Regions from separate parts of the Paenibacillus sp. J22R232 genome, predicted to be linked through region 3. Evidence: riboswitches for the same ligand, from Rfam matches in the RefSeq annotation. Region 3 holds a riboswitch; each other region holds the start of a gene.
What was found. A riboswitch is a leader RNA that binds a small molecule or an ion and turns the genes downstream of it on or off. The one in region 3 is predicted to bind cyclic di-GMP.
Positions count from the first base shown of each region.

Region 1: it holds a riboswitch for cyclic di-GMP, as region 3 does, so the genes downstream of both, AC0YN3_RS11625 (pyridoxal phosphate-dependent decarboxylase family protein) here and AC0YN3_RS16140 (SpaA isopeptide-forming pilin-related protein) in region 3, are expected to answer to the same signal.
Region 2: it holds a riboswitch for cyclic di-GMP, as region 3 does, so the genes downstream of both, AC0YN3_RS30485 (transglutaminase family protein) here and AC0YN3_RS16140 (SpaA isopeptide-forming pilin-related protein) in region 3, are expected to answer to the same signal.

Region 1 covers NZ_JBWDNK010000003.1:122,910-132,790, forward strand. The annotation lists gene AC0YN3_RS11575 (alpha-glucuronidase family glycosyl hydrolase) at 1-1,482, shown strand, start outside; gene AC0YN3_RS11580 (NUDIX hydrolase) at 1,656-2,138, opposite strand; gene AC0YN3_RS11585 (DUF4362 domain-containing protein) at 2,288-3,112, shown strand; gene AC0YN3_RS11590 (hypothetical protein) at 3,209-3,625, shown strand; gene AC0YN3_RS11595 (hypothetical protein) at 3,663-4,226, shown strand; gene AC0YN3_RS11600 (histidine phosphatase family protein) at 4,251-4,814, shown strand; gene AC0YN3_RS11605 (hypothetical protein) at 4,927-5,190, shown strand; gene kduI (5-dehydro-4-deoxy-D-glucuronate isomerase) at 5,461-6,291, shown strand; gene AC0YN3_RS11615 (DeoR/GlpR family DNA-binding transcription regulator) at 6,317-7,111, shown strand; gene kduD (2-dehydro-3-deoxy-D-gluconate 5-dehydrogenase KduD) at 7,116-7,871, shown strand; cyclic di-GMP riboswitch class I at 8,429-8,514, shown strand; gene AC0YN3_RS11625 (pyridoxal phosphate-dependent decarboxylase family protein) at 8,607-9,881, shown strand, end outside.
Region 2 covers NZ_JBWDNK010000021.1:67,217-77,097, reverse strand. The annotation lists gene AC0YN3_RS30485 (transglutaminase family protein) at 111-914, opposite strand; cyclic di-GMP riboswitch class I at 928-1,006, opposite strand; cyclic di-GMP riboswitch class I at 1,056-1,134, opposite strand; gene lysS (lysine--tRNA ligase) at 1,300-2,808, opposite strand; gene greA (transcription elongation factor GreA) at 2,986-3,462, opposite strand; partial or broken gene AC0YN3_RS30470 (tRNA-dihydrouridine synthase) at 3,834-4,391, opposite strand; gene AC0YN3_RS30465 (helix-turn-helix domain-containing protein) at 4,450-4,662, opposite strand; gene folK (2-amino-4-hydroxy-6-hydroxymethyldihydropteridine diphosphokinase) at 4,614-5,162, opposite strand; gene folB (dihydroneopterin aldolase) at 5,140-5,526, opposite strand; gene folP (dihydropteroate synthase) at 5,594-6,442, opposite strand; gene pabC (aminodeoxychorismate lyase) at 6,498-7,385, opposite strand; gene pabA (aminodeoxychorismate/anthranilate synthase component II) at 7,382-7,963, opposite strand; gene AC0YN3_RS30435 (anthranilate synthase component I family protein) at 7,960-9,564, opposite strand; gene cysK (cysteine synthase A) at 9,678-9,881, opposite strand, start outside.
Region 3 covers NZ_JBWDNK010000004.1:509,846-519,726, reverse strand. The annotation lists gene AC0YN3_RS16150 (ATP-dependent helicase ComFA) at 1-1,251, opposite strand, end outside; gene AC0YN3_RS16145 (hypothetical protein) at 1,412-1,873, opposite strand; cyclic di-GMP riboswitch class II at 2,117-2,200, shown strand; gene AC0YN3_RS16140 (SpaA isopeptide-forming pilin-related protein) at 2,232-3,707, shown strand; gene AC0YN3_RS16135 (response regulator) at 3,815-4,543, opposite strand; gene AC0YN3_RS16130 (sensor histidine kinase) at 4,551-5,711, opposite strand; gene AC0YN3_RS16125 (stalk domain-containing protein) at 5,788-8,499, opposite strand; gene AC0YN3_RS16120 (Ig-like domain-containing protein) at 8,676-9,881, opposite strand, start outside.

The DNA of each region.
Region 1 (9,881 bases), on a different contig from region 3:
CTGCTCGCTTCTATCGGGCTGAATGCCATTTCCATCAATAATGTGAACGTACACGAGCTGGAAACCCGGTTTATTACGGAGGAGCAGCTCCCGGAGGTAGCGCGCCTTGCCGATCTTTTCCGGGCGTACGGGATTGCGTTGTTCCTAAGCGTTAACTTTGCCGCTCCTCTGCAATTAGGCGAACGGAATACGGCAGACCCGCTTGATGCAGGCGTGCAAAGCTGGTGGAAGGATACGGCTGCCCGCATTTATTCCCATATTCCCGATTTTGGCGGATTCGTCGTGAAGGCGGACTCTGAGCACCGTCCCGGTCCCTTCACATATGGGCGGGATCATGCGGACGGAGCGAACATGCTTGCCGAAGCGCTTGCCGAACATGGCGGTCTCGTCATATGGAGATGCTTCGTCTATGACTGCATGCAGGATTGGCGGGATAGGAGGACGGATCGCGCACGCGCGGCGTTTGATCACTTCAAACCGCTGGACGGCAGGTTCAGAAGCAATGTGCTGCTGCAGATCAAAAACGGCCCCATGGATTTCCAAGTACGGGAGGCCGTCTCTCCATTAATTGGCGCGCTCAAGGAAACCAACCAGATGGTCGAGTTTCAAATTACGCAGGAATATACCGGCCAGCAGCGCCATCTTTGCTACCTCGTGCCGCAGTGGAAGCAAGTACTGGATTTCGATTCGTATGCGCAAGGGGAAGGGTCGCAGGTCAAACGGATAGCGGACGGTTCATTATACAGCACGGCACATAGCGGAATTGCTGCCGTATCGAATATAGGGGATGAGGAGAGCTGGACTGGCCATATTCTCGCGCAGGCGAATGTTTACGGGTATGGCAGGCTTGTCTGGAATCCGGAGCTGACCGCCGAGCAGATTGCATTGGAGTGGGCAGCGGCCACGTTCGGTAACGATCCCGAGGTGACAGCCGCGGTCATCAGCATGCTGATGAAGTCGTGGCCTATATATGAAGCCTATACGGCGCCGCTTGGCGTCGGCTGGATGGTTGCGCCTAATCATCATTACGGGCCAGACGTGGACGGTTATGAGTATTCGAGATGGGGAACCTATCATTTCGCGGATCGGGACGGCATCGGCGTGGATCGAACGGAAGCAAGCGGAACCGGGTATGCTTCGCAGTATAGCGAGCCGAATGCGTCACTCTATGAGAATGCTGCGACTTGTCCGGACGAGCTTCTGCTTTTTTTCCATCATGTGCCGTATACGCATGTTCTGCAATCCGGAAAAACGGTCATTCAGCATATTTATGATACGCATTTCAGCGGCGCGGACGAAGCGGAATGCTTGCGTCAGCAGTGGGCTGCACTCGAAGGCAAAATCGATGAAGCAAGCTTTGGCCACATTGCGGAGCGACTGGCCGAGCAAGCAGACCATGCCAAGCATTGGCGCGATGTGATCAATACGTATTTCTACCGCAAGTCGGGTATTTCGGATGCGGACGGGCGAGCTATCTATTAGCTGTTAGGTTCGTTGAACACAACATGGTGAACAATCTCTATAATAAAACCGCTATGCTGTGAACTGCACCTCCAAAAGTTAGATGGTGTCTAACATAAGGGGTCACTTCACAGATAGCGGTTTTTTTGCATATCTTTATTTGCACTAATTTCGTTTGCGTAGATTGGGGAATTTCATAAGGTCCGATTAAGCTTAATCTCAAAATCAGGCTTGGTGAGATAGTCCATATAGCAGATTATTCCATCAAAATCCAGATAGGCCTGGTAACGGGTACGGATCGCCGGAGAAGTTATGAATGCCAGCACATCTGCTTTGTCGAACCACCCGCTTTCTGACGTTTCCTCCGAAACAGCTAGCTGTCCGCCTTCTGCCTTGCATGAAAAGTCCATCATGACCTTTGTTGGAATGTCAGTTACCCCGTCATGCCACTTATAGGTTCCTGTATTCGAATAAATGCCAATTAAACATGAAATAGCAGCGTCGATTCCGCTTTCCTCTTTTATTTCCCGGATTAATGCGTCGATTACATTCTCGCCTGCTTCTACCTGTCCGCCTGGGAACACCCATCCGTCATGCTCTGTTTTCACCAGAAGAATCTGTCCGTGTTCGTTTTCTACGAAACCGCCTGCTGCTACAATATGCGTTGGCATGGGCATGCAAATAACCTCCAATAACGATTAAGGGGATATATAGAAAATCATACCTATCATATCATTTTGAATGGCATGAATGAAGCGGCAAAGTGCTTCACTCTCAAATGCAACCTTTACAAATTTGTAAACGTTTGTAATTGTGAGGTGAAGATATGAAAAGGGATAAGGCAGCCATCGCTGTCGCAGTAGTTGTATTTGCATTTGTTATGGCAGGCTGTACGTTTTCTTTGAAGCAGCCCGCCTCTAATAACGTCGTTCCTCACGAGCTAAAGCAGCAACATCAACCGGGAGATACACTTGCTGAACAGGTGACGGTTAGTAGATCGTTGCAATTTGGCACAGTGAATTCTGATGTTTATGGTATTCTCAAGCAATCGGACGAAATAATGTTGGTAATAGAAGCCCTTCAAGGCGCGAACAAAATAGAAGGAGTGCTCGATGTTAGAACACCGGATTATGACATCATCATTGAGCATGAAGGTTCGCAGCGCGCGGTTCATCTGTGGCTGGACCCGGTGATGAAAACAAGCATGTACACGGAGGTAAGTGATACCGGGACCGGCTACACGATATCTTCTGCCGATACGGAAAAGCTGAAAGAGATCATTTTCGGTGTTACTTATGGAGTAGAGCTTGCGGTGAAAAACGGGGATGTCGTGAATGCGTTGGCCCAATGGCATAACATAGACGTTTGGGAGAAATTCCTGGGAAATGTGAAAAGCAATACAGCGGATGAAATTCATGTCACTTCCTATACGATAGAAGGTGGAGCGATCTTTCAAGATCTTATTTTTGATGGTCAAAATATAGCCTATACCTTTGATAGCACGCATGATGCGTACGGAAACCCAATTAAGCAGCTTTCTTTCTGCAGCGGAATCGCGACAAATAAAACAGATGAAGGAAAGAAATATACATTATCCGGATGCAGCGGGAAGGAAGCGGAGCAACCGACTTTCAGCATGCGCATACCGTGATTGTGTGAAAGTAACTCAAATGAGAGGAGTGGTCGTTTGATCAGTAATAGGAAAACAATCAATTATTCAATTTTCATAAAATGGATTCTTCTATGCATGATTGTCGTTGTGTTAAATGGCTGCGGTAAATCGGAGAAAATCGAGCATATTGAGGCTTTTGCCACAGAAATGAGCGAGCAGAATGCTGAGGGCTTTTTCGAGAGAACGGGCTATAAAAAGGTAAATGCCATTACTATTGTTGTCGAAGGAGAGAAATACGTGAAGTCCGAAATCAAAATGATTGAGGATCATTACGACATAGATGGAAACTTTATTAAATCTGAAATCACGCTAGCTGACGGGAGCAGGTCGGATATCTTCATGTCTACTGATGGCGACGAGCGCGTAACGAAGCTCGATAACCCTTCAACCATACTCGTTCCGGAGCTTGTTTCCGACGAACATCATTCCATAAAGCTAACAGAAGAACAGAAGATTGAAGTAAAGGAGCATGTGTTATCGTTCATAAAGTAACCATTCGAGCCGCTCGCGCAAAAAAAGGAGGAATACGATGAAACGTCTTTTATTAATCGCTATCATGATCATTTTAACTTCCTGCGGAGCACATAATGGAGAAGGCGAGAATGTGAATGAGATTGACGCTGATCTAGCCCACAAGCTGGCTGAACCGAAGCTCCAGCAAAAAGACGAGCTATTCGAAATGACTTTGAACATCGAGAAGACTGCCTTCGCAAAGGGCGAGCCTATCGAGTGCTCGGTTAGCATGACATATATCGGGGCTCAAGATTCGATTACGATTTGGGGACCAAGCAGCTACATCGTATTTTATTTAACGGATGGCCAAAGGATTGAGATGGAAGGCGCTAATACGACTGAGCTTAGTCCAACTGTACTGAAAAAGGGCGAAAAGCATTTTTTTCCTTTCCAAAAAAGCGGCGCTTATTCGAATGATGATCCCAACGCGAGCTTTTGGAGATCCTTTTACGAGGAGAAGGACCTGCTGCTGCCAAGCGGATCCTATCTCATTGCTGCGAATACCGATTTCTCCTTAGACGAAAAGGTTGTAGACAGCTATTATCACGGTTCTGTACATGCAACGATTACGGTGAAGTAACATGAGGAGGAGCCTGCGAAACCTATGACGAATCTTTATTTTGTAAGGCATGCGCATTCGCTCTATACGCCGGATGAATTAAATAGGCCTTTGTCCAATAAAGGTTTGAATGATGCAAAAAAGGTAACGGAGCTTCTTATGGATCTCTCTATCGAATATGTCATATCCAGTCCGTATAAACGGGCAGTTCAGACCGTTGAAGGGATTGCTGCATATACAGGGGGACGGATATTAACTGTAGAGGGCTTTAGGGAAAGGTTGTTATCGGGCATGCCGGTAGACCATTTTCAAGCAGCAATCGAGAGGGTATGGGAGGATTCGAGCTTTGCATGGGATGGCGGGGAATCGAATGCGGTAGCACAAAAACGCGGTGTGGAAGCGACGCTTCGGGTGCTGAGCAGCTATCCCGGAAAAAATGTCGTCATTGGAACGCACGGAAATTTGCTTGTTTTAATTATGAATGCTTTTGATGTAAGCTATGGCTTTGAATTTTGGAAACAGCTTGCAATGCCGGATATTTACAAGCTTTCCTTCGAGGGCACCGAGCTCTTGGAGGTAAATAGGATATGGAGTGAGCCGGTGGAATAAATAAAGCAGAGAGGTGAGTGACATGCATGTTCAATCCAAAGGTCTTCTTCTATTAGTTGTATCGGTATAATGGCTGGTTGCCATAATCTAACCCGGTACGGCGGGGATGAAGATGTTCGCAAGAGAAGACATATTGGTATGGGCAGCTAAGCAAAGCGCGCAGCAGGTACGTGAGAAGAAGCACAAGAATCCAAGAGCCAACAAAACTAAGGAATATCGGAAGGGCATTAAAATGGTTGATTACGGCAAAGAATATACCGAGGTAAGGAGAGACTATTCTCGTTTATACAGAACACAAATGAAGCATCTCATGCGCATTGAAAAGTATGAACGACTGCATGGATATAAGCATACGGGCGGAAGACTTACCTGGTGATTCGTATTTCTCGCTTAAAATGATAGGGGGAATCAAATCTCCTCTCGATGTAACTTAGCAAACATACAAAATGGGACAAAAGGCGGCCTGCAGTATGGGCCGCTTTTTCATATGCGAATATCCAATCGATTCCGTTTGAAATAATGCAAATTTCATTTAAGTACTGTTTATGTTCGTAAATGTGTGATATTATAAAAACGAACATTAACAAACGTTGGTGCGGCTGGCTGCAAGCGGCTGCACAATAAAACTATAGGAGGCTTTTATCCAATGGAAGTACGCCACACAACAAACCCTACCGATGTGAAGCAATACGATACGGAACGTCTACGCAGCGAGTTTTTGATCGAGAGCCTGTTCGTACAGGATCAAATCAAGATGACATATACGCATTATGACCGCATGATCGTTGGCGGGGCAACGCCCGTGAATGAGACGCTGGAGCTTGAGGATGCAGCGACGCTGAAGACGGAATATTTCTTGGAGCGCCGTGAGATTGGGTTTCTGAACATTGGCGGCCCGGCTTCGATTTCCGTGGACGGCGAGGTATACGAGCTGAGCAAGCTGGAAGTGCTTTACGTCGGGAAAGGCAAGCGCCAAGTCCTGCTCTCGAGCATAGACAAAGCGAACCCGGCCAAGCTGTACTTCTGTTCGGCGCTCGCCCACGCGGAGATCGCAACGCGCAAAATGACGATGGAGGAAGCGAATCCTACTCATCTTGGCTCACAAGAAACGTCGAATGAGCGCGTATTGTACAAGTACATCCACGCAGATGGCATTCAGAGCTGTCAGCTGATGCTGGGCGTAACAAGCCTCAAAACGGGAAGCGTATGGAATACGATGCCTTCTCATGTGCATGATCGCCGCATGGAAGCTTACCTATACTTCGACATGAACGACGACGCGCGCGTATTCCATATGATGGGCGAGCCTTCGCAGACGAGACATCTGGTCGTAGCGAACGAGCAAGCGATCATTTCTCCTCCATGGTCCATCCACTCAGGCGTAGGAACGAGCAATTACACGTTCTGCTGGTCGATGGCCGGCGAGAATTATACATTTACAGACATGGACGCAGTGCCTGCAAGCGAGCTAAAATAGAAGCATTCGCTACAGGAGGTGCACCATGCTTGCTGCTGAACGGCATCGGAAAATTATAGAGAAACTAGAGCAGCTTGGCGCAGTGAAAGTATCTGAGCTGAGCGAGCAATTTGGCGTAACGGAAAAAACGGTACGGGAAGATCTGGAGAAGCTGGAGGAGAAGGGGCTGCTCAAACGTACCCACGGCGGGGCTGTGGTAGAGCAAGAGGGCGAGGATAGCCTCTATCCGCTCCAATTTCCTAACAGCAAGCACCAGCAGGAGAAGTCGGCCATTGCGGCGCTTGCGCTCACTTGCATCGAGGAGAATGATATCATCGCGCTTGATGCGGGAAGCACGACGCTTGAGATGGCCAAGAGGCTCCCGAATATGCCCGTAACCGTGCTGACGAACGACCTGCTTATTATCCGCGAGCTGACCTTGAAGGATCAGGTGCGATTGGTCATTCCCGGCGGCTACCGCCATAACAATCTGCTGATTGGGGCAGAGTCCCAGGAATGGATTAAAAGGCTGAATGTCCATAAGCTGTTTCTTTCGACGACAGGCATTCATATGGAATATGGCTTGACGATATTCACAGAGGAATTGTCTAAGCTGAAGAAGCTGTACATGGACAATGCGAAGACTGTTTATTGCCTGGCTGACCATAGCAAATTCGATAAAGGCGCCTTGATTACATTTGCTGGCCTGGACGAGATTGATTGCATCATCACAGATGAGGGGATCTCGCCCGAGGTGGCAGCCAAATATGAGGCTCTTCAGATCCAAATGATGAAGGCACAGCTTCCAGAGAGCGTAAAGCGTGCAAAAGGGAGGACATGAACCGATGGGTTTGTTTGATTTGAGCGGAAAAACGGCAGTCGTGACGGGAGCGGGACGCGGCCTCGGAGCAGCTATCGCACTTGGATTAGCGGAGGCAGGCGCTGACGTAGCGCTTGTTACGAACAGCACCCCTGCCGACAAAGCGGCGGAAGCGATTAGAGCTTTGGGACGGAGAGCGATTACGATTCAGGCGGATATTTCTGACCGTTCCAAGCTTGCCGGCATTATTGAGCGGACAGTGGACGAGCTGGGCAGAATCGATATCCTAGTAAATAATGCAGGCATTATTCGCCGGACGCCTGCTGCGGATCACAGCTACGAGGATTGGCAGGCAGTACTCGACGTCAATTTAAATTCGGTATTTGTTTTATCGCAGCTGGCAGGGGAAAAAATGATCGAGCAGGGCTCCGGCAAAATCATTAATATCGCTTCGATGCTGTCCTATCAAGGCGGCATTAACGTGCCTGGCTATACGTCAAGCAAGCATGCGGTAGCAGGGCTAACGAAGGCGCTGGCGAGCGAATGGGCAAGCAAGGGCTTGCAGGTTAACGCCATCGCCCCAGGCTACATGAGCACGGATAATACCGAAGCGTTACGCGAAGACCCGGTTCGCAGCGCTCAAATCCTGCAGCGTATCCCGGCAGGACGCTGGGGCACCTCCGAGGATTTAATCGGACCTGCTGTGTTTCTGGCATCGGCGGCATCCGATTATATGAACGGCCATATTCTCGCCGTGGATGGCGGATGGCTGGTAAGATAAGCTAGGCGCGTTTAAACAAAAGGCTCTCCCTGTGCGGCTATGGCCGTGTGGGTGAGAGCCTTTTATTATGCGGACAAGCGACTTTCGAGACCTGGGGCAGTTTCATGCGCTGCAACGGCTTACGCTGCGTTGCCTGCCGCACCTGCTACGACGTATGCAGGCAAAGCTGCTGTCTTTGCTGCAGCACCTGACGATTCAGCAGCCCGAATAGAAAACGAACGGAAGAGGCAATTCGAAGGGTTCCGTCATGCAGCAGCATCAACCAATCAAAGCTAACTCATACGTGCTAGAGAGGAAGGGATATAACTCTTCTTTTTTATGCGTTTTAATATGTGCATACATATGTTTTTTTTGAAAATAAATAGACTGATCCGACTAATAATAAGCCAAAAAGCCGTATATTATCATATCAATTGTGACAAAAAGATAAATTCTTGGCGAATTGTCTATTACTTTAGACTTATATATATAAATACGTATTGATCTTAGAAATGCGAAATAGTAGAATGTTCCTAGTAGCTGTAAATGATTACTAATTAAAGTACAAATTTCTCCAAATCTCATACGGGCAAACCCATCGAAAGATGGTGGCGCAAAGCTATAGGGACTACTTCTTAAAAAGAAATGTCAGCCAGTTGCGAAGCATTAAGCAAAGGCATACCTATGAAAAATTATAGGTATGCCTTTTTTTATTCAGAGAGATAAATTCAAATAGTGGAGAGAGGTCATAACGTTATGCATAATCAATCAGATATTCGCCGTTTATTTCCAAGTGATGATGGAAACGCAGCTCAACGGAATCAAATGTTGGAATTAATGGGGCAGATCGTTAGCGGCGTCGATGAGCTAAAAGATCCCGATTCGGTTTTTTTGAAGGGGAATAAAGATAGAGGACCGTTATTTTATAAGGAGCTGGCGGATGTTAGCCGAATTCCGCATAGCGGAAGTCCTCTGGAAGAGGTTAACAAAGAGCTTCTTTCCTTGCTTCATGCTCATCCCTATCATACCAAATATTTTCTAACCAACATTTTGCCTATGGCGAGTACACCGGGCATACTTGGCATGCTTGCGGCATTTATGGTGAATGGCAATAATTTATGGGATGTGTATGGGCCGGCAGGCGCAGAAGCCGAAGTTAAGGTTGTTGCAATGATGTCGGATCTTGTCGGATATCGAACGGCAGAAAGCGGAGGATACACAACCTGGGGCGGCCAGGGCGCTATATTTACTGGCCTCAGGCTTGCAATCAATAAAGCAAGCTCATCCGCCGCCAAGTCCGGAGTGCCCCAGAATTTATACGCTTTCTGCTCGGAGGCAGCGCATTACAGCCTTTATAAGGCGATGGAAGCAACGGGGCTCGGAAGCGATCATTTAGTCAAAATCCGTACGCACGAAGACAGCTCGATGGACATTGACGATTTGAAAGCAAAAATGGAACAGGTCATTGCGAATGGCGGCATTCCGATATATGTCGTTGCCACGACGGGCACGACAGATGCAATGGGCATTGATAGCCTTGATGACGTGCATAGAATGACAGAACGCTTAGCACAGGAGCATCGGATAAATCGGCCTCACATTCATGCCGACTCGGCTCTGGGCGGATTTTTCGCATTCTTCAACAACTATGATTTCGCTAATAATCCGTTGAGCATTGAGGGAGATGCGCTTGCGGCACTCCAAACCATTCAAGCCAAAATGAAACATTTGAACAAAGCGGATTCGCTTTGCTTCGATTTTCAGAAGCTCGGGCAAACGCCTTATTCAACGAGCTTGTTTTTAGTGAAAAATGCTACTGATTTAAAGCTTCTGGATTTGGATCCAGACGAGACACCTTATGTTGGACACCGAGGATATGGGCAATATCACACGAGCTACACGCTAGAATGCTCAAGAATGGGAAGCTCCATCAGCATATACAGCGCTTTGTTGGCGTTTGGCATTGAAGGCTATCAAAAGCTGCTGGCTCAGTTCGTTGAAGTAAATGTCGCTTTCCGAAAAGCGCTGAAG
Region 2 (9,881 bases), on a different contig from region 3:
TCCGTTCATAAAATTGAAGAAAAACACCAATCTCGATATGAGCTATATTAATGAAGGAACAAACAAAAAAACGAGCAAAGCGTATATACGCCTGCTCGTTGTTCTAACCCTTAATATTGTTTTGCGACTGTGTATTTCGAAGCATCCTTAATTTGCTCGAACTTCTTGTTGCCCTTTTTAAGGCCTGCATCAACTGTTGTGTCGATGATGACCCATTTGCCATCCAAGTAAACTTCGTTCCAAGCGTGATAAACATCAACGTATGACGAATTTCCCATCATCAACTTTGTCGGAATATCCAAGCTGCGAAGCATTCCTGCAAACAATGCAGCATATCCGTAGCAAATGTCCTTCTTAGATTTGAACGTACGATCGATACTTGGCAAGTAATCAACCGAAAGGTTCGCGGCTAATTGATTGTCGTAGTTAATGTTTGTAATAACATAATCATAAACGGCCTTTACTTTCTCGCTATCCGTTTTTTTGTTTTTTGTAAGCTCTTTAGCCTTCAGGATCGCGTTGCTTGTATCGGTCCAATTAATGTTTTGGATCGAGTTCAGATAAAGTACTGTACTGTCTTTCAAGCTCAGGGTAACGGTTTGTTTTGATACCAGCTTGTACTTGTTTGCCGACGCGTTTTCTAATACCGATATTGTATATTGCCCGTTACCAAGCTGCAGCGGAAATTGTTCTGTTTTTCCACCTGCAGTTAGGTTGTACGTATAGTTAGCTTGTCCTTTTGCAATCATAAGTTTCGTTTTCACTTTAGCGTTAACCGGATATTTAACAGCCACGACACCGTTGCTGAGATTAGTCGTATCCAGCCATTGGTTTGCTTCACTAGCCTGAGCAGGCGTTACATTAATAGAAGCAAACAGGATAAAAGCTGCGATCAACATCATAAATTTACGCATAAAAAAAACCCCTTTCGGTAGCTGGCTGCCATCTTTCGGAAGGCCCTTTAGCTTTGCGTCCCTATCTTTCGATAGGTTTGCCGTTATCGTATGAAGCTTTACTCATTCATTTAAAGAGAAAATAAAAAAAAAGCTTGTCCATTCGGTAGCTGGCTGCCATCTTTCGGAAGGCCCTTTAGCTTTGCGTCCCTACCTTTCGATAGGTTTGCCGTTATCGTGCTCTGCTTTATAGTTCTAATATACCATATGAATCTCACAAATCAATAGGCCTATTAGATTTCAGGGCATATTTTGGTAGATTTTAAGAATTGATGCCGTAGAAGCTAGATATTAGTCAATAAAAAAACGCCGAGACTAATCAGCCCCGGCGATTCTATACACTGTGTTATTCAGCAGACTTTTGGTCTCTCATATGAGGGAACAGCAGCACGTCACGGATGGACGGTGCATCTGTCAACAGCATAATCAAGCGGTCTATCCCGATTCCAAGCCCCCCAGTAGGCGGCATACCGTATTCTAAAGCACGGATAAAGTCCTCATCCATCTCATGTGCTTCATCATTGCCATGCTCACGTTCAACTAGCTGTGATTCGAACCGTTCGCGTTGATCGATAGGATCATTAAGCTCTGTAAAAGCATTCGCATGTTCGCGAGCCACAATAAACAACTCGAAACGATCTGTGAAACGCGGATCTGCTTCGCTCTTTTTCGCAAGCGGTGAAATAGCGACCGGATGTCCGGTTACAAAAGTCGGCTGAATTAGAGTGTGCTCACAGAACTGCTCGAAAAAGGCGTTAAGGATATGGCCAAAGGTCATATGGGCATCAACTCCAACCTTATGCTCCTTTGCCAAGCGGTGTGCTTCCTCATCGCTCATTTCCACGCCGAAATCAACGCCAGTCGTTTCCTTAACAATCTCAACCATGGATACTCTGCGCCATTGCGGAGCTAAATCAATTTCTTGCCCTTGATAAGTGATCGTCGTCGTACCGAGCACTTCTTGGGCGATATGTGCAATGACATTCTCTGTCAAAGCCATAATGTCCTTATAGTCCGCGTAAGCCTCGTACAACTCAATCATCGTAAACTCTGGATTATGCCGCGTGGACATCCCTTCATTGCGATATACGCGGCCAATTTCGTATACCTTCTCCAATCCGCCGACGATGAGGCGTTTCAAATGAAGTTCGATCGCGATACGCATATAAAGCTGCATATCAAGCGCATTATGATGTGTCTCGAACGGACGCGCTGCCGCACCGCCTGCAATGGAATGCAAGGTTGGCGTCTCTACCTCTAGATAACCTCGGGAATCCAGGTAGCGGCGCATCGATTGAATGATTTTGGAACGTGTAATAAAGGTTTGCTGTACGTCAGGGTTGACGATAAGATCAACATAACGTTGGCGGTAACGAAGCTCTACATCCTTCAGGCCGTGATATTTGTCAGGCAGCGGAAGCAACGACTTCGTCAACACTTCAATATCATGGGCTTTGACTGAAACCTCGCCCGTATTTGTTTTGAACACAACGCCCTGCACGCCGATGATATCTCCAATATCGAGCAGATCGAATGCGGCAAACTTGTGCTCCTCGACGGTATCTTTACGTACATAGATTTGGATCTTTCCGCTCAAATCCTGAATCGTGGCAAAACCGGCCTTGCCCATTCCGCGTTTTTGCATGATACGTCCTGCAATGCGCACGGAAACGGCTTGTCCCTCCAGTTCTTCCTTGCTATGACCTTCATTGGTTTGTACGATTTCTTTTGCGTTATGCGTCCGCTCAAACTTCCGTCCGAAAGGATCGACGCCCAACCCTCTAAGCTCGTCTAATTTGTCTCTGCGAATTTGCAAGAGCTCGCTTAGCTCCTGCTCATTGTTTTCATGTTCCACTTCTTCATCTCCTTGATCATTCGGCAAGCATAAGCAGCTGTGGCCAGATTATTGCGGCATTCAATCATTTTCCGATAAAATATAAGCGCCGCATCAGTATCCATCTATACGTTCTTATATTTTAAACGTTCAAAAAGCTTCCTACAAGGAAGCTTTTTGATCCGCGCATAGCAAACCTTACTTTTTGATGTCGAGAATTTTGTATTGAATGATGCCGACAGGTACGCTGACTTCGACAACCGTTCCTTTTTTCTTGCCCAAAATCGCTTTGCCTACCGGACTTTCATTTGAGATCTTATTTTGCAGCGGATCAGCCTCTGCCGTGCCTACAATGGAATATTCCATTGTGTCGCCGTATTCCATATCTTCAACCGTCACGATCGAACCGATGCTAACGGTATCAATATCAATATCGTCATTATTTATTATACGCGCGTTGCGCAGCATTTTCTCAAGGGTAAGAACGCGTCCTTCGATAAACGCCTGCTCATTCTTCGCATCCTCATACTCCGAGTTCTCGCTTATATCACCATAGCCAATCGCTACTTTAATACGTTCAGCAACTTCACGACGCTTGACCGATTTTAGGTTTTCTAATTCATCTTCAAGCTTTCGCAGCCCTTCTTGAGTCAGAATGATTTGCTTATCGTTCATCTTTCCGATTCTCCTGTCATGTGACTAATTTTTCATACCTTGTATGAATTCACTGATACCTAATATATTACGCTTCCTGATCCTCATACCTACTGTTAATTGGAGCGCTCTTGATGTATTCGTTAGATTATATTGCACGATTATATTGCAAGGTTCCCTGAATGTCAATCAAAGCCAGACGAGCCATTGAAACCGTTTCAATTCTTAAAACGGAAGCAGAAGCCGCTCGATAGCAGCTTTTGTCGAATGCTGTCGGTAAGCTTCGATTTCCATCCGCTGCCTATAACCGGTCTATGATTGGATTAGTATACGATCCCTTCAACAGTACCTGATGTTCCGTCAGCTGTAATAGCAGCTGATTAGTTCTCCTCGCGGCTAATCATTGCGCCGTCGCAGCCGGTATGATCCAGAAGGTGCTTGGCATTCTCAAGTAAGATTACGTCTCCATTGCTTATATCAGGAAAAGATACCGCTTCTTTTACATCTTTTATGATGTCCAAATTGGCCATGCCTGTATACAGCTGCTCGCGACCGTGCATGCTTACCGCCTTGCCTCCCGCGTGCCCAACGGCACGCGCATTCTCAACAGCAACTATATGCTCATCGTCCCAGCTGGTACGCATTTTCACTGTTACTCGCTTCTTAACCGCATCTAAAGCTGACGAAACCAATTCGTGAATTTTTATCGACAAGCGATTCCGGCCCCGCCGAATATTCGAAGGCTGAGCGGCTTCTCGCGTTCGTCAACGAACAGCATTTCAAGCGTTCATTTGTTGCCGTGAAGAATAGCGTTGTCACTAACCATCCCCGCACATACAAGGCCCTGTTTCATATTCCTTTGCAATCAATCGATAAGCAGGATTGCACTCGCCTGCCATCGGTGCTAGCCCCACTCTGTTCTTCATCTCGATGTCTCCGACTTTCAGCATGTCGCTCCTCACTTCCCTTCTGATTGGTTATTGTTCATATGAAAGAAATGCAGCATCGCTATTCGCGATCATCCGACATTAACTCCTCGTAGCTGATTCCTAGCGTTTTGGCGATATGGCCGAGCAGCTTCGGATCGGTCTTTCTTGTTCCGCGCTCTAAAGAGCCGAGCACGGCTACTGATACGCCAAGCTCCTTGGCCAGCTCCTGCTGAGTGTAGCCCTTCAGCTTTCGAAAGGCTCTGACGCGCTGCGCCAATTGATTGTTTTCCATAATGTAATGCCTTCCTTTCCATCCAGAAGCGCCGCTTCGGACGCTGCGCCTACCTCCTGCTGCAGCAGATGCGATTGATCAAGCACATCATGCAGCGGCACAAGGACAAACGCCCGCTCCATCATGCGCGGATGCGGCAAGGTTAGTTCCTCTTGATCCATTCTGACATTATCATATAGGAGCAGATCGAGGTCAATGGTTCTAGGTCCCCAACGTATTTGTCGAACTCTCCCTAATTGCTGCTCAAAGGCTAGAAGCTGACGCAGCAGCTCTATCGGAGATAATGTCGTTTGTACAGCCAACACCATATTGAGAAAAGGCGGTTGCTCCGTATAGCCTACCGGATCCGTCTCATACAAACCGGATACTCGGTTTACCTTGATGCTTGAATGCTCGTCTATTAAGCTAATCGCGGACAACAGTAGTTGTTCTCTGTTCCCCATGTTCGAGCCAAGTGCAATATAAGCTGCTGCCCCATTATGCGGGAATAGTTCGTCCATCAGCATCCCGCTTTCTACGCAGCTCCACCGTTACTCCGTCAAAATGGATATCGAACGGCGGGTTCGGCTTCGTTACTCGAACCGTCACTTCATTTACCATAGTATAAGCTTCCAATACCCGTGATGCAATGTGACCGGTTAAAGCTTCTATTAGCTTAAAAGGAGGACCTTCCACAATCGTTTTGGCCAGCGCATGAATCTCAGCATAATTAACCGTGCAGGTTAGATCATCGGTTGCTGCCGCTTGCTCCAAATCCATGGCAAGTTCGATATCGACTTCGTATTTCTGTCCGAGCTTGTTCTCTTCGGGGAATACGCCGTGGTATCCGTAAAACTTCATCCCTTTAATGATCATGTTGTCCATTATATCCACTCTCCCAACGTTATAGCATGCCTATCTGTCGAAAATAACGCATATGCTTTTGCTGCTTTTAATCGCGGTATACGATAGCGTCAGCCATCCGTGCAGCGCGCTTGATTGCGCCTACGTCATGAACGCGCATGACTTGGCAGCCTTGTGCGATGCCAAGGACGACAGTCGCTGCCGTGCCTTCAACAAGCTCTTCAACAGGCAGATCTAACGTCTGCCTAATGAATCGTTTGCGCGAGGTACCAAGGAGAACAGGGTAACCGAGTCCCGCTACCTCTGATAAACGGCCCATTAGTTCGAGATTATCCTCATGGGTTTTGGCAAAACCAATACCCGGATCAAGCCATATTTGATCTTCCTTCACTCCGGCTGCCTGCGCCAAGCGCACGCTTCCAATCAGATCGGCAAGCACATCAGGAACCAAATCGTTATAGTCCCTCGCATGCCGGTTATGGCTAATAATGACCGGACATCCGTATTCCGCTGCCACCGGCGCCATATTGGGGTCACCCTTCAAGCCCCAAATATCATTGATGATATGGGCTCCGGCCTCCAACGATTGACGAGCCGCCTCCGCTTTATAGGTGTCAATTGAGATTGGCATATGCGGTAGCGCTTTACGTACTGCCCGAATAACGGGAACGATCCGGCGCAGCTCTTCTTCAAGACTAACCGGCTCGAATCCTGGACGAGTAGACTCTCCCCCAATATCGAGCATGTCCGCTCCAGCCAACGCCATCGCTTCTGCGTGAGCTACGGCTGCCTCAATATTCATGTATCGCCCCCCATCCGAGAACGAATCGGGTGTCGCATTCAGAATGCCCATGATGAGTGTCTGATTGCCTAGCGCAAGCGTCGCTCCGTCTCCAAAGTCGTATGCTCTATTGTAGAAAACCGGTTGCTGATTCACTTTATTACCGCCTTCCTTTGTATGTTCTCTAAATCTGTCCTTTAGAAGGTACAGGCTAATACATCTCACCATTTGCCGTCGTCCATTTCCTATATAACGTTAAGAGCTGCCTGGTTATAGCGCCAGCCTCCCCGTTGCCTACAATACGGGCCTGTCCCAAAATATCGGTTAAACTCGTAACAGGAACGAGCTCCTGAATGGAGTTGGTCAGCCAAACCTCGTCAGCCTGCAGCAGCATGTCCCAGCTGTATAACCCTTCGTCCGTTTGGTATCCTTCGCCTCTCGCCAGTTCCAGCACACGCTCCCGCGTAATGCCAGGCAGTATGCCGGTTGATATCGCAGGCGTGCATACGACGTTATCCTTCACAAAAAACAAGTTGCTGACAATCCCCTCTGCCAGCCATCCCTCATGGCTTAGCATAAGTCCTTCCGCTCCCGCCGAAGCCCCGCTTGCGAGCAGCTCCCGCTTCGCAATAATATTGTTCATATAATGGAGAGACTTGTAGCGAACGTCACCTTCCGGGGTGTTCCGCCGCGTCTGCATAAGCCGCAGCTCCCTTCCGCGCATATGAACCGCATCATTTATGGGCGGCAGAGCCTTCACTAACATAAGTACAGTCGGACGCTCATAATCACCGGTCGGCAAGCCCAGTTCCGCTTCCCCCGCGCTAACGGTCATACGGACATAAGCGTCCTCCAATCCGTTTGCTGCAATCAACTCTTTTACCCATGCAGCAATATGTTCCGGATTGCTCTGGTATCGAATGCCCAGCTGCTCGCAGCCCGCATGCAGGCGGTTCAAATGCCGGTCCAATAAAAAAGGTACCCCATTATAGGTGCGAAAGGTTTCGAACAAGCCCATGCCGTACAAAAAACCGTGATCATAAACTGAGATCACGGCTTCGCTTGCTTCCAAAACGGTGCCGTTCAGCCCGATTTTCATCGCACTGCGCCCGTCCGGTTTTGCAAGAAATTACGAAGCATTGTAAGCCCATGCTCCGTTATGATCGATTCAGGGTGGAATTGTACGCCCTCAATCGGATATTCCTTATGGCGAAGGCCCATAATTTCGCCTTCCTCTGTTTCCGCTGTAATCTCCAGACAGTCCGGCAGCGTTTCTCGACGCACGATAAGGGAGTGGTAGCGCGTTGCCGTAAACGGCGAGGGCATTCCCTCGAATATGGATGTCCCCTGATGATGAATCGCGGATGTCTTGCCGTGCATAAGCTTCTCGGCGCGAACAACCTCGCCTCCAAAGGCCTGTCCGATAGACTGATGCCCTAAGCAAACACCGAAAATAGGAATTTTTCCTTTGAAATGCTCGATAAGGGATAAGCTGATACCCGCTTCATTCGGAGAACATGGACCTGGCGATATCAGAATATGATCGGGTGCCATCGCTTCGATTCCTGCCAAATCGATCTCGTCATTGCGTTTCACCGTAATGTCTTCACCAAGCTCACCCAAATATTGAACGAGATTGTACGTAAAAGAATCATAATTATCGATTACCAATATCATGTTAAGGCTCCCCCTTTATCCGGCTCTGCCGCCTGTCTATGCGCCGCATACCGCTCGCTGTATTGAATGGCCTTCCATAACGCCTTCGCTTTGTTCAATGATTCCTTATATTCCCGCTCCGGATCCGAATCAATCACGATACCAGCACCAGCTTGAATATGAACGGCCCCATCCTGCAGAGCCATCGTTCTAATGATTATATTAAATTCCATATCGCCATTGTAGTCAATCCAGCCAAGCGAGCCCGTGTAAGGGCCTCTGCGCGTTGGCTCGAGCTCCTCGATGATCTCCATCGTCCGAATCTTCGGGGCACCCGTAATCGTCCCACCCGGAAAAGTAGCTGAAATGACATCATAAGCGTCCTTGCCTTGCGCCAATCGCCCTTCTACTTGCGATACCAGATGCATGACATGCGAGTACTGCTCGATAACCATTAGCTCTTCTACTTTGACTGTGCCATAAGCAGAAATGCGCCCTAGATCATTTCGCTCCAAGTCGACCAGCATGATATGCTCAGCTCGTTCCTTCTCATTCGAGAGAAGCTCGTCCGCCAAGCGGCGGTCCTCCTCATCCGTACGACCGCGCCTGCGTGTGCCGGCAATCGGCCTTGTCGCAAGCTTAGTCTCCTTAAGCTCAACCAATAGCTCGGGTGAGGCCGATACCAGCTGGAAATCAGGACAGCGAAGGAAACCCATATAAGGAGAAGGATTAATTAATCGCAGCCACTCGTAGAGCTCTTCCGGCGATGATACGATTTCTTTGCTCTGCCGCACCGACAAATTCACTTGGAACACGTCGCCCTGCTCTATATATCGTTGGATACGGCGAACAGCTTCCATATAGGCCTCCTTCGGAAAAGGAGAAGTTATATCAACAAGAGAAGACGTATCCATCTGCAGTTGATCATCGTCAAGCAGTCGTTGGCGTTTCCTCCGAGTTGACGCAGCCCTTTCCTTGGCCTTTTCCTCATCAAACCAAGTCAGCCAATAATCGGTCATGCCGCTCGCTCTGAAAAGGGCATGCTCATACGCTGCGCTAAGCTCCGTCTCATCAAAGTCAGGATCAATCTCCGTATGAACAGCGCAGTAAACCTTCTCATCCAGATGGTCTATAATCCATAGCTCATTGACTTGCATGAATAAATAATCCGGTATGCTTCGATCATCCAAAGCAAGCAACGGCAATCGCTCTATGGAGCGAATAACGTCATATCCCCAAAACCCGACACAGCCGCCTATCCATTTGGGAGCATCAGCAGCCCTAGGTCCGACTTTGCCGCTCATCCATTCCCGTACCACTTCAAGCGGCTTTCCGCTCCATTCGCGCTTGCTCTGCTCCTCTAGTGACCGAAAGGCAACCGATTCCGCGGTCAAGCCCTTGCCACGAATAATCGCATCCGGATGCAAGCCCAAATAGGAGTATCGTCCGTCCTTGCCGCTCTCTAATACGAAAGCATATGGCGAAGCATCTTGCCACACCTCTTCCCACGATAAAACCCCTGCCCGAAGTTCGAGCTGAAAGGGTAATTCCATAATCAGCGGCAGCGTTGTATATTTCCGTTCGGCGTGCCACCGAGTCCACTGCTCCATAGCGGTGACCATCACCCTCAACCCCCGATATCTACACTTATTTTGCTCAGTATACCGAATAGCCAGTTAAAAAGAAAGCCTTCCATTCCGAGGAATGAAAGGCTGTTCGCTATGAGCTTCAGAAATTAGTTTTCGAAGTTGAATAGTGGAGTTGAAAGGTAACGTTCGCCGTTACTTGGAACAATCGCTACTACGCGTTTGCCTGCGCCAAGCTCTTTCGCCACTTGCAAGGCTGCATAAATCGCAGCACCGGAAGAAATACCGCAAAGAATGCCTTCTTCTTTTGCAGCACGACGAGCATATTCGAATGCATCCTCGTTCTCGATCGT
Region 3 (9,881 bases):
CTTGCGCCCCCTCGCAGCGCTCCTCTCTGCTCCACGAAGACCCGAGCGCTGCCCCGTAACCAGCAGCTCGCATTCCCGGCTCCGCCCCATCCCAATGCACGCCGTGCAATAGGCGCACACCCTCCCGCACGCGGCGCATGCCGTGCGGTGCATGGCCGCCTCACCGCTCCCGCAGCGCAGACATCTGCACTCGCGCCTGTGGCGTCCCAGCGCGCCCGATCGCCCGCCATCCGCGGCGGCGATCGATCCGCCCAGGCGCACCTGCCCGAGCAGCGCGGCAAGCTGTAGCATTTCGCTCCAGCCTGCCGCGGAGCCGGGTCCGCCCGCGCCGGACAACAGGGCGTGCGCTTCGCTGCGGAGCAGCGCACGTCCCTGCAGCATAGCCGCGGCGCGCTGCGCCCCCGCCGCGAGCCCCTCCAGTTCCGCTCGACGATGTACGGCTTCTCCCCTCTCCAACCACGCCGCTCTACCGTTCACTGCTCCTGTTCCTCGTTCTATTTGATCCGTCCAATTCCCGTTCTCCCCTGTCTCTGCATCCCTAGCGTTTCCTGCTCCCCGCTCCCGTCGTTCCGCCCACTCTCTCCTACCTCCTGCTTCTCGTTCTCTTCGATCCGTCCAATCCCCGTTCTCCCTTGTCTCTGCATCCCTAGCGCTTCCTGCTCCCCGCTCCCTTCGTTCCGCCCACTCTCTCCCACCTCCTGCTCCTCGTTCTCTTCGATCCGTCCAATTCCCGTTCTCTCCTGTCTCTCCCTCCCAACCACTCGATTCTTTCCGATCCCACCGCTCCGCCAAACGCACTACCCCTTCCTCCCCCAGCTTCGCAAGTTTCTTGTCTTTGCTGCCAAACCTCAGCCAGCGCCCCAATTCTGCGTTCTCTTTGCCCTCTTGCGCCATGCGTTTAGCCTGCTCGGCACAGGCAATGAGCAGCTCTATCGCTTCAAAGCTATCCGTAGAGCTCGTTTCCATTCTCACCTTTGCCGCTTCTCCCAATCGCTTGTCTTGTTGATCGACGGCAACCTTCAACCCGCTCCGCTTTAACGCGACGGACCCCCACAGCTCGACAGCCAAACAAGCATCGCCAAGCGGCAGCTCCTCCCGCAGCAGCCAGCCGCTTTCTCCCTTTTCCTTGTTTAGGCAACCAGCCCCGCCATAATGGCCATCCATCCAAAAATGCCTATCGATCGCAGCATGCATAGACATCTCTGCCTGCCAGCCTCCACGTGTCTTAACCACATATATCCGAACCCTCATCCTGTTCTCCCCTTTGCTCTTCGGCTGAGCATTCAGCGTCTCATCCATCCGTTAAGGCTATTCCACATGCCTGCGGTGAACAAAAAAAAGCACACCCGATGACGCGCAGCGCGTCATCGGGTGTGCTTCACCCTGAATATTCATTTGCAAAAATTATATCCTAAAATGGCATTTTGGACAAATCCGACGGATTCTGCAAATCAATCAACACGGCATGATCCGCTTGCGATACGATGCCTTCGGCCTGCAGGAGCCATAATAGCTGGGTACCGTCCACTTCCTTCGCTTGTGAGCGCTTACGATCTATATTTTCGCTATCCGAACCTATATCTTTGCTATGCACCTTAATTTCTTTGCCGTCTCTGGAAAAACGCTCAACGATGGACAGCGTTTCATCGGTGATCCCCTGATCCACAATGGTAAGCCGTACATCCTTGCCCATTCTCCTCGAAAAAGAAAACAACGAACGCATATACCATTCCATATTTTTTTGCCGAACGTCCGCCACAAGCACAAAATGCTTGCTAGCCTGCTGCCTTCCTCGCCGAATGCGAAATGCCAGATGCACCGACAAAGCAGCCAAAGCATAACAGCCAATGACCAAAAGTAATACCTCCAACATGGCGGCCACCTCCTCATGGTGACACTATATGCCGGGAAGAGCCCACTGGTTCCGCCAAAAAGGACAAGATTGCAAAATGGGCGCAGTGCCTCAAAGTCCTACTTTAATGGTTATTAATAGTCAAATTCCGACAAAGAAACACCCTTGAGCAATTTACAATATATGTTATCATTTTATTACGTAGACTTGCATATATAAGATATGCGTGATTATGGAAAGGAAGCGGTGATTGACGCTTATTAGATTAGCCAGGGAAGCGATGAAGTATAGTCTGTATGTGGACACTTGGATTATATGGAGCGAGTAGTGTAACCGGCCCTCTTAGACCCCTACCACCTATCTAAGAGGAGAGTGAATCATGCGTTATTTTAAAAAACGAATGTCTTTAAGCTTAGCCCTTTTATTAATTTTTTCGCTTGCATTAGGTTCTATAGCCATGGCAGAAGGAGACAACAGCGGCAGCCCTTCCGGAGAAGTGCCGTCAACTGAGAACAGTTGCCAAACCTACTCTACGGATAGGGAGCATATTATCGCCAGCCAAGCCAGTATCGTTGACAACGGCAACGGTACGGCAACGGCAACTTTCACCACGACGCAAGATTGCGTACGGGTAAGCTTCTCCTCCTATGCCGGACCTGCAGATTGGAAACCGGGTCCAGGCGAGACCACTATACCGTATAACAAGCAAGTCCATTTCGATGGGCACTCCATTATATATCCGAAAGCAGGAAGCTACACCATTACGGTTAACCTTCCCGTTTGCCAGCCTTACCAGCTTGATATCTACAGCGGAGAGCTGCTCACCCAGCTGGGAGTAGGCGCTCACGGCAACAAGATTAAAGCTTGGAAGCTAAAGCTCACCAGCACCTGCGCAGGCAGCCTTATTATCAATAAACATCTCAATAACGTTGAAGGAGCGCCCCATGCTGGCATTGCCTTCGAGCTATGGAGCAATGACTCTCTGTTCCGAACAGGAACGACGGACGCAAACGGCGTCCTGGAGTTCAAGGATTTGCCGATCGGCTCTTACGTCCTTAAGGAACTAACGTTAACCGGATTCACAACCGATTTGACCGCAAGCCAGCAAATTGAGGTTACGGCTGCTTCCAGTGCATTAAAAGTAGTGATCAACACGCCGAAGCTAAAGCTGGATACTGCCTGTTCGGCTGATCCGGAAGCTACAAGAAGCTGGATCGTAACGAATGAAAGCAATATCGAGGTACCGTTCGTATGGGAAGTTCCCGGCTCGAATCAGACCGGTGACGGCAAAATTCCGGGTAACGCCTCGGTAACCCTATCCACTTACGCGGTTCAGTCCCATCCAGAAACGTTCGTCAAAGCAGCAAGCACGAATCCGAATACGCTAACCATCTCATGGGGCAATGAAAAGGTGCTATCGCTCGTAAACGATGGCGTGGTTTGTACAACGCCGACACCAACGCCGTCGACGTCACCTACTCCTACGCCTACTATTACGCCAACGCCTACAACTTCAGCGACTCCTGAGACTACGCCTACTTTATCGCCTACGCCATTCTCGACACCAGTGACTACACCGACCGTAACGCCTTCGTCAACGACAACGCCGACGGTATCCCCTACGCCTGAGGAAACGGACATTATTGAAATCGACGATGATGAGCCGCCAGTTGGCGGGGTAGACGATGGTCAGGAGGTTGACTCCGCTACCGATACCGTTGTCGATGATGAACAAGTACCGCTTGATACGTTGCCGAAGACAGGCGACACTAGTCCAATACCGTATTATCTAATCGGCGCTTTTGCTTTGACAGCTGGATTCATATCCATGCGCAAACAAAAACAAAGTAAATAACGCATATTCGTATAACATCTTGCTGCCCGCTCATTAGACGCAAAAACCCCCGCAATCGAGCAGATTGCGGGGGTTTTCTCTATATGTAAATCTGATTGCGATTAAAGCTACAATGTGACCCAACCGTATTTAATCGACTGGATAACGGCTTGCGTACGATCATCAACTTCCATCTTTTGCAAAATACTGCTCACATGGTTTTTGACCGTTTTCTCGCTGATAAATAAGAATTCGCCGATAAGCTTGTTGCTTTTGCCTTCTGCCATTAACCTTAGAACCTCGGCCTCTCGGCGCGTTAACGGGCTCTCATCGCCAGCAACGAATTTCACTCCCGGCTCTTGGGCTGCTGCTGCGCCTGAAACGATTCCCATCTCGTCCAAGTATGTCATGCGGCGAAGCTGGTTAATCAGCTTGCCCGTTACTTTAGGATGGATATAGGCATGGCCTTGAACTACGGAGCGAATAGCATTAATAAGCGATTCTGCCTCCATATCTTTTAACAAATAGCCGGTAGCCCCTTTTCGAAGCGTTTCAAACACATAGCTCTCATCATCGTGGATAGATAAAATGATAACCTTTACATCGGGAAACAAGCTCTTCAACCGCTCAGTCGTAACGACTCCGTTCTCGATTGGCATATTGATATCCATCAAAACAATCTCAGGAATCGTATGATTGCAAAACTCCATGACTTGAATGCCGTCCCCGCATTCGCCGATAACTTCAAGATCGTCTTCCATATTTAGAATCCGTTTAAGTCCTTCGCGAAATAGCTGGTGGTCATCCGCAAGTAAAATTTTGATAGTATTCATACTGCTTGCAGGTCTCTGGATCATCAACATCTTACTCCTTTCTAGATTCGGCAGTAGTAGGTATATCTATTACAATCTTCGTCCCTCTACCAGGATTTGAGTCTATATCCATCCTTCCCTCAATCAGCTCAATCCGCTCTCTCATTCCAACCAATCCAAAATGCGCGTTTCGGGTGGCGTCCTGCTCGATTAATTCACTGTGAAACCCAACGCCGTTATCTTGAATAATGAGTGAAATATGCTGTGGCTGATAGTTAATCTCGAGCTTAATATGAGAAGCGCTAGCATGCTTCAACGCATTCGTGAAAGCTTCTTGTACCAATCGGTATATGGCAGCTTCCATTGCGGAGGGCATTCGAGCGTCTTTGCCAATCAGCTCGAATACGGTATGTATTTTCGTTTTCTCTTCAAAATCCTGTGTGAACTTTCGCAGCGTCGGAACAAGTCCCAGATCATCCAAAGCCATTGGGCGCAAATTGAAAATGATTTTGCGGATCTCCTCCAGCCCAGAGCGTACTTGTCCTTTCAAATCTACTAATTCTTCCTGCACCATCACAAATTCCTGCTTGATAAGCATTCGTTCTGCAATTTCTGTTCGAAGCACGATATTGGCGAGTGATTGCGCTGGTCCGTCATGAATCTCTCTAGCAATTCGTTTGCGCTCTTCCTCTTGGGCCAATATGATCTTCAACCCAAGCAGCTGCCTGGTTTTGGCTGATTCGATAATTCGCGTAACCTGATTCAGATCTCCGGCTAAATACTCAAGCACGACATTTATTTGCGACGCAATCGTTTCTGCGCGCTCAATGGAGTTTTCTACATTGCGTACTCGCTTCTGCAAATCATCCCGCCTTGCCTTTAGATAGGATTCCTTCTCGCGGTATACCATCAGGTCAAGCTGAATTTGCGTTGCCTTCTCATAGGCTGACTTTATATCATCTTCCTTGTAGCGTACAAAATCCCTGCTGACCTCCGTCAGCCTTATCCGCGCACGGCGATAGTCTTGTTCGAGCTGATCAACCTTATCGATCGTCTTCACCGTTTCCTGAAGCACGATTTCAAGCTCCTGCTCCAGCGATTCTAGCTCCGTGCGCGCTGATTCACATATTTCATAAATTTGATATTTGCTGTCTTCCATGACTTCGATTGCATTTTTAATGACTCGATTTATATCGCCCGTAAGGTGGTCCACTGTAGATCGGCAACCTTTCTGTATTAAAGGTTAATCTACTCTATCATACCACAGATGGGATATCTTTCGTCCATCGTTAATCGATGGTAATCTTTTTCGTTTTCCCGTCATAGCCCACCTTTAGACCTAGTTTTTCCGAAAATAGGCGTACCGGGATCAAGGTGCGATTATTGCGAACAATCGGCGTCACCTCTGAGGTTTGCTTCACGCCATTCAGAATGAGATCCTTTTTACCTAGTGTCATCTCCATCAGTTTATTGCCGCGAAGCACCGTTACCTGACCCGTCTGTCCATTGAACAGAAGCTGGGAGCCCATGGCGTCTGACACAAATCTAACCGGCACGTAAGTGATCCCGTTAAGCACGAGTGGCGCAGAGTCCAGCTTCAACGTTTTGCCATTAACCGCAGCGGTCGTATTGCCTACAGTCATTTCGACCTTCGTCTTCGTATCAACCGTTACTGAAGGCGGATATTGGAGCTTCATATTATCTAGTCCGATTGAACCTACCGGAAGCCGCTCATCTTGGCCTTCCGCAATGGTAACCACATAGATTCGCTTAAGCTTTACGGGAAATTTCATTCCGGCCGATGATAAATTCACCTTAACGTTTTTCCATCCCGTGAAGTCCAGCTGCTTGGCTAAGTCGAGCAGATGTGCTTTTCCGTCCGCGTCAATGAATTCTGCGCGTACCCAGTTCAAGCTGTTGTCGCCGAAAAGATCTACTGTCATGGAGGTAGGCGAACCCTCTATGGAACGGCCGTTTGTATTAAACACAGCGTAGGATGCCTTCGTTCCCGAGCCATTCGTGAAATCGTAATCCAATCGCAAAGCCTTGGCCGAGGTTTGTCCCGCAAAATCGGAGACAAGCTTCACGCCGCCCACCGTCGCATCCACGGGAGTGACCTGGGACGTAATTGGATAAGCCGTTTTTTCGAAATCCTCGAAGGTGCTGACCGCTTCACCTTGCGTAAACGGAATCATGGCCGGATACCCGTCATAGCGGGCAATTGCATAACCGGTTGTTGTTCCGGCATTTACCGATTGTACGGTTATGCTGTCTCCGGCAACCGCTGCGTTAAATCCAATGAACTCCCATTTCACGGAGTCAGCGCTGAGCTTGTGCGTGCTTCCGTTTTTCAGCTTAATGGTCAGCGGAGCAGTAATCGTCGCTCCCTTTGCCAATACGCCTGCCGTCGTGTCAATGGAGAGAGAAGCGATTTGTTCCTGTCCGATCACTTCAATATCCTGCTTGGTAGTAATCGCCCCAGCCTTCACGCTAAGCGTCGCCTTGCCTGCTTTCGCAGCCGTAAACTCATTGCCTTTGAAAGTGCCGATCGCCTTATCGGAGGTCCATACCGCCGATGTATTGTCTACATCATACGGATTGTAATAAGTGTCATATCCCTTCAGTGAATAAGACGACTTTTGGCCTATAAGCATCACGTTTGCGCCGCTGACATTTATGCCTTTTAGTGTGCCTTTCGGAGCAGAAGTAAAGACGCCAATTCCGTTAGCGACACTTCTTTGCGTGGAACCGTATTGCGTGGAGTGCGCCAGTTGCAGCGCATAATTGCCAAGCGGCCGTTCAATCATCGTCGTTGAGCCGCCGCCGTCTAGGTTGACCCCTTTAAAAACACCCAGCTGCAGCATGACTTGCTGAAGCTCCTTTAAGCTTAATCCGGTATTGCCGTTAAAACGTTCACTGGTGATCAGATATACCTTAGATCCATCCTTTGAGTAGCCAACGCCAGATCTCGAAGTATATGACGATCCGCTAACGCCTGTAATATCACGCGAGAACGGTGCTGCCGTACCTGCATTAACGAGCAGCGTATGGCCTCCTGCCATCATCTCAAAAGAGTTCGGATCAGCCTTCGCTCCCGTTGTCTGGGATACGAGCGAGTAATTGGCTGTAATCGGCTGACCGATCTGCAAATGCTCCTTTACGTAAGTCGCGGCAGTGCCGTGCGTGCGAAGGATGTAGCCGTCTTCAGGCGCTTTGCCCGCAATTGCTGCGTCGATGGATATCTCTTCGATTACTCCGTTGCGTACCAATACTTCCGTCGGCGTAGAGCCCGAATTTTTGGGGCGCTCGGTTCCTCCCCATGCACTCGTATAAATATACATCTTATTCACATGGCTGTAGCTCGAGCCTGATGTCTCAGGGACGTATGCCGACTGGTTAACCCCTTCTAGCTCAAAGGTCGAGCCATCTGCCGCCGTAACCATGCCTTCGAAGGAATAGTTATCGATCATCGGCTTCCGATCCTTTGATACCGAGAACGCGTACATCCCCTTCAGCTTGGATGGGCTTGACATAAACATGCCGCTTGCGATTTGCCCCCCCATCGGCGCGCCTTCATTGCCCATGACGAACACGTCCGCATTAATAGCTGCGACTGCCCCATTTTCTTTGGCCATATTAAGTATCGTGTTGACTTGTCCAATGCTATTGTTTTTTCCGCTCATCGCATTTAAGGATACGTACGGATTCGATAGATCGATTTCAATGACATGCACGTCGGTTTGAACCTTAGAGCTTCCTCGCGTTGTATGGAACACGTAGTCTAAGCGTTTGGCTCCTGCCGTAACAAACGATTGCTGTGACAGTTTAAGTACCGGATCGCTGGCCGCAGCCGATGTAGTTGCTATAACGGACTTTTGCCAGCTTCCTGGCAGTAATGAAGCCATGGGCTGCACCAGCAGCGCTCCGCCCAGCATAACGATAATAATCCGTTTCCCCAATCCTTCTGACTGCCGTTCATTGTTCTTTTGAGCCTTAACCATTAGATTTGCAACTCTCCCATCCATTAATCTAATAGTTATAGACTACAAGAATGATAGAAAAGTTACGTCCGATAGAAGACTGCTATCGCTTTTCCTTGACTGATAGATATATGCTATGTGAAAAAACACAAAAAAGCTCCATTCATCCGATTGATGAATGGAGCTTCCTCTTTTTGTTACGGAGTCAGGAAATTCACTTTTTGCAAAAGGCGCATAATCATAATGGTTCCTTCCGCCCGTGTCGCATTCGTTTGCGGGCTTATCGTTGTTGCTGTTTTCCCGCCAATAATGCCGAGGTAGATCGACTTCGCAACGTCTTCCTTCGCCCACGCGCCTACCTTGCCGCGATCCGAAAACTTTTGCAAATACGTGGCGCTGGATTGTGGAAGCTGTACGGTAAGGCCAGCCACTTTAGCTGCCCTAATCATCATAACGGCCATTTCTTGGCGCGTGATCGGGCTGTTTGGCTTAAAGGTGCCATCTGTATTGCCTGCTATAATGCCGGCAGCCGATGCGGCTCCAATGTAAGCACCCATGACGGTATTGGTGTTAACATCCTTGAACTTGCCTGCTGCAGAGCGGTTGCTGCTGAGGCCTAGGCCCTTCGCAATATAAGTGGCGAACTCACCGCGAGTGATGTTTTTGCCTGGCTCGAACTTCGTCGCTGAGCGCCCTTCGACAATGAACTTGCGCGACATGATATAAATGGAGCTTGCTGCCCAGTGCTTGGACAGGTCCGAGAAGCTCGCAGCGCTCGATACAAGCGCATAAGCGCTGTTTCCTTTGCGCTTGAACGAGGCTGTAGTAAGACCGGCATTCGTCGTTAGAACGGTAGGTACATAGGAGATCCCGCCCGTTACTGGATCGAACCAGACGACCGCTGTTTTACCAGAATCAATATTTTGATACGTTTGAATGGTACGCGTAACATATCCATTAAAATCGTTAACGCTCTTCTGCACCGAGCCGCTTATTGCGGTAACGTCATAATGGTATGGACCCGCTATCAACGTGGTGTTCGAACTATTGATTTTGGAACTAATATTTCCAGTTAATGTAGATAAGCCTTGATCGATTCGAACTAGCAAATAACCATTCGCACTACTGCCGCTTAACAATGAATTGATGGTGGAAAAATCGGTTCCATTAAGTTTTAGCTCATAAGTAGTATCTCCGAACTGTACAGCGAAAACGGAACTCGCATTAAGACGATAAGCGGTGTCCAAACCGCTGATTGGAATAGCAACAATTGCTGCACGCTCGGAAGCCGGAACCTTGAAAGCTACTCGCGGTACAGCCAATCCCGCTGTTCGGGCTGTCTGGAACGCTGTAAGCAATTTCTCACCGGATACAGTATATCGGTTCGCCTGTACGCCAGCTGG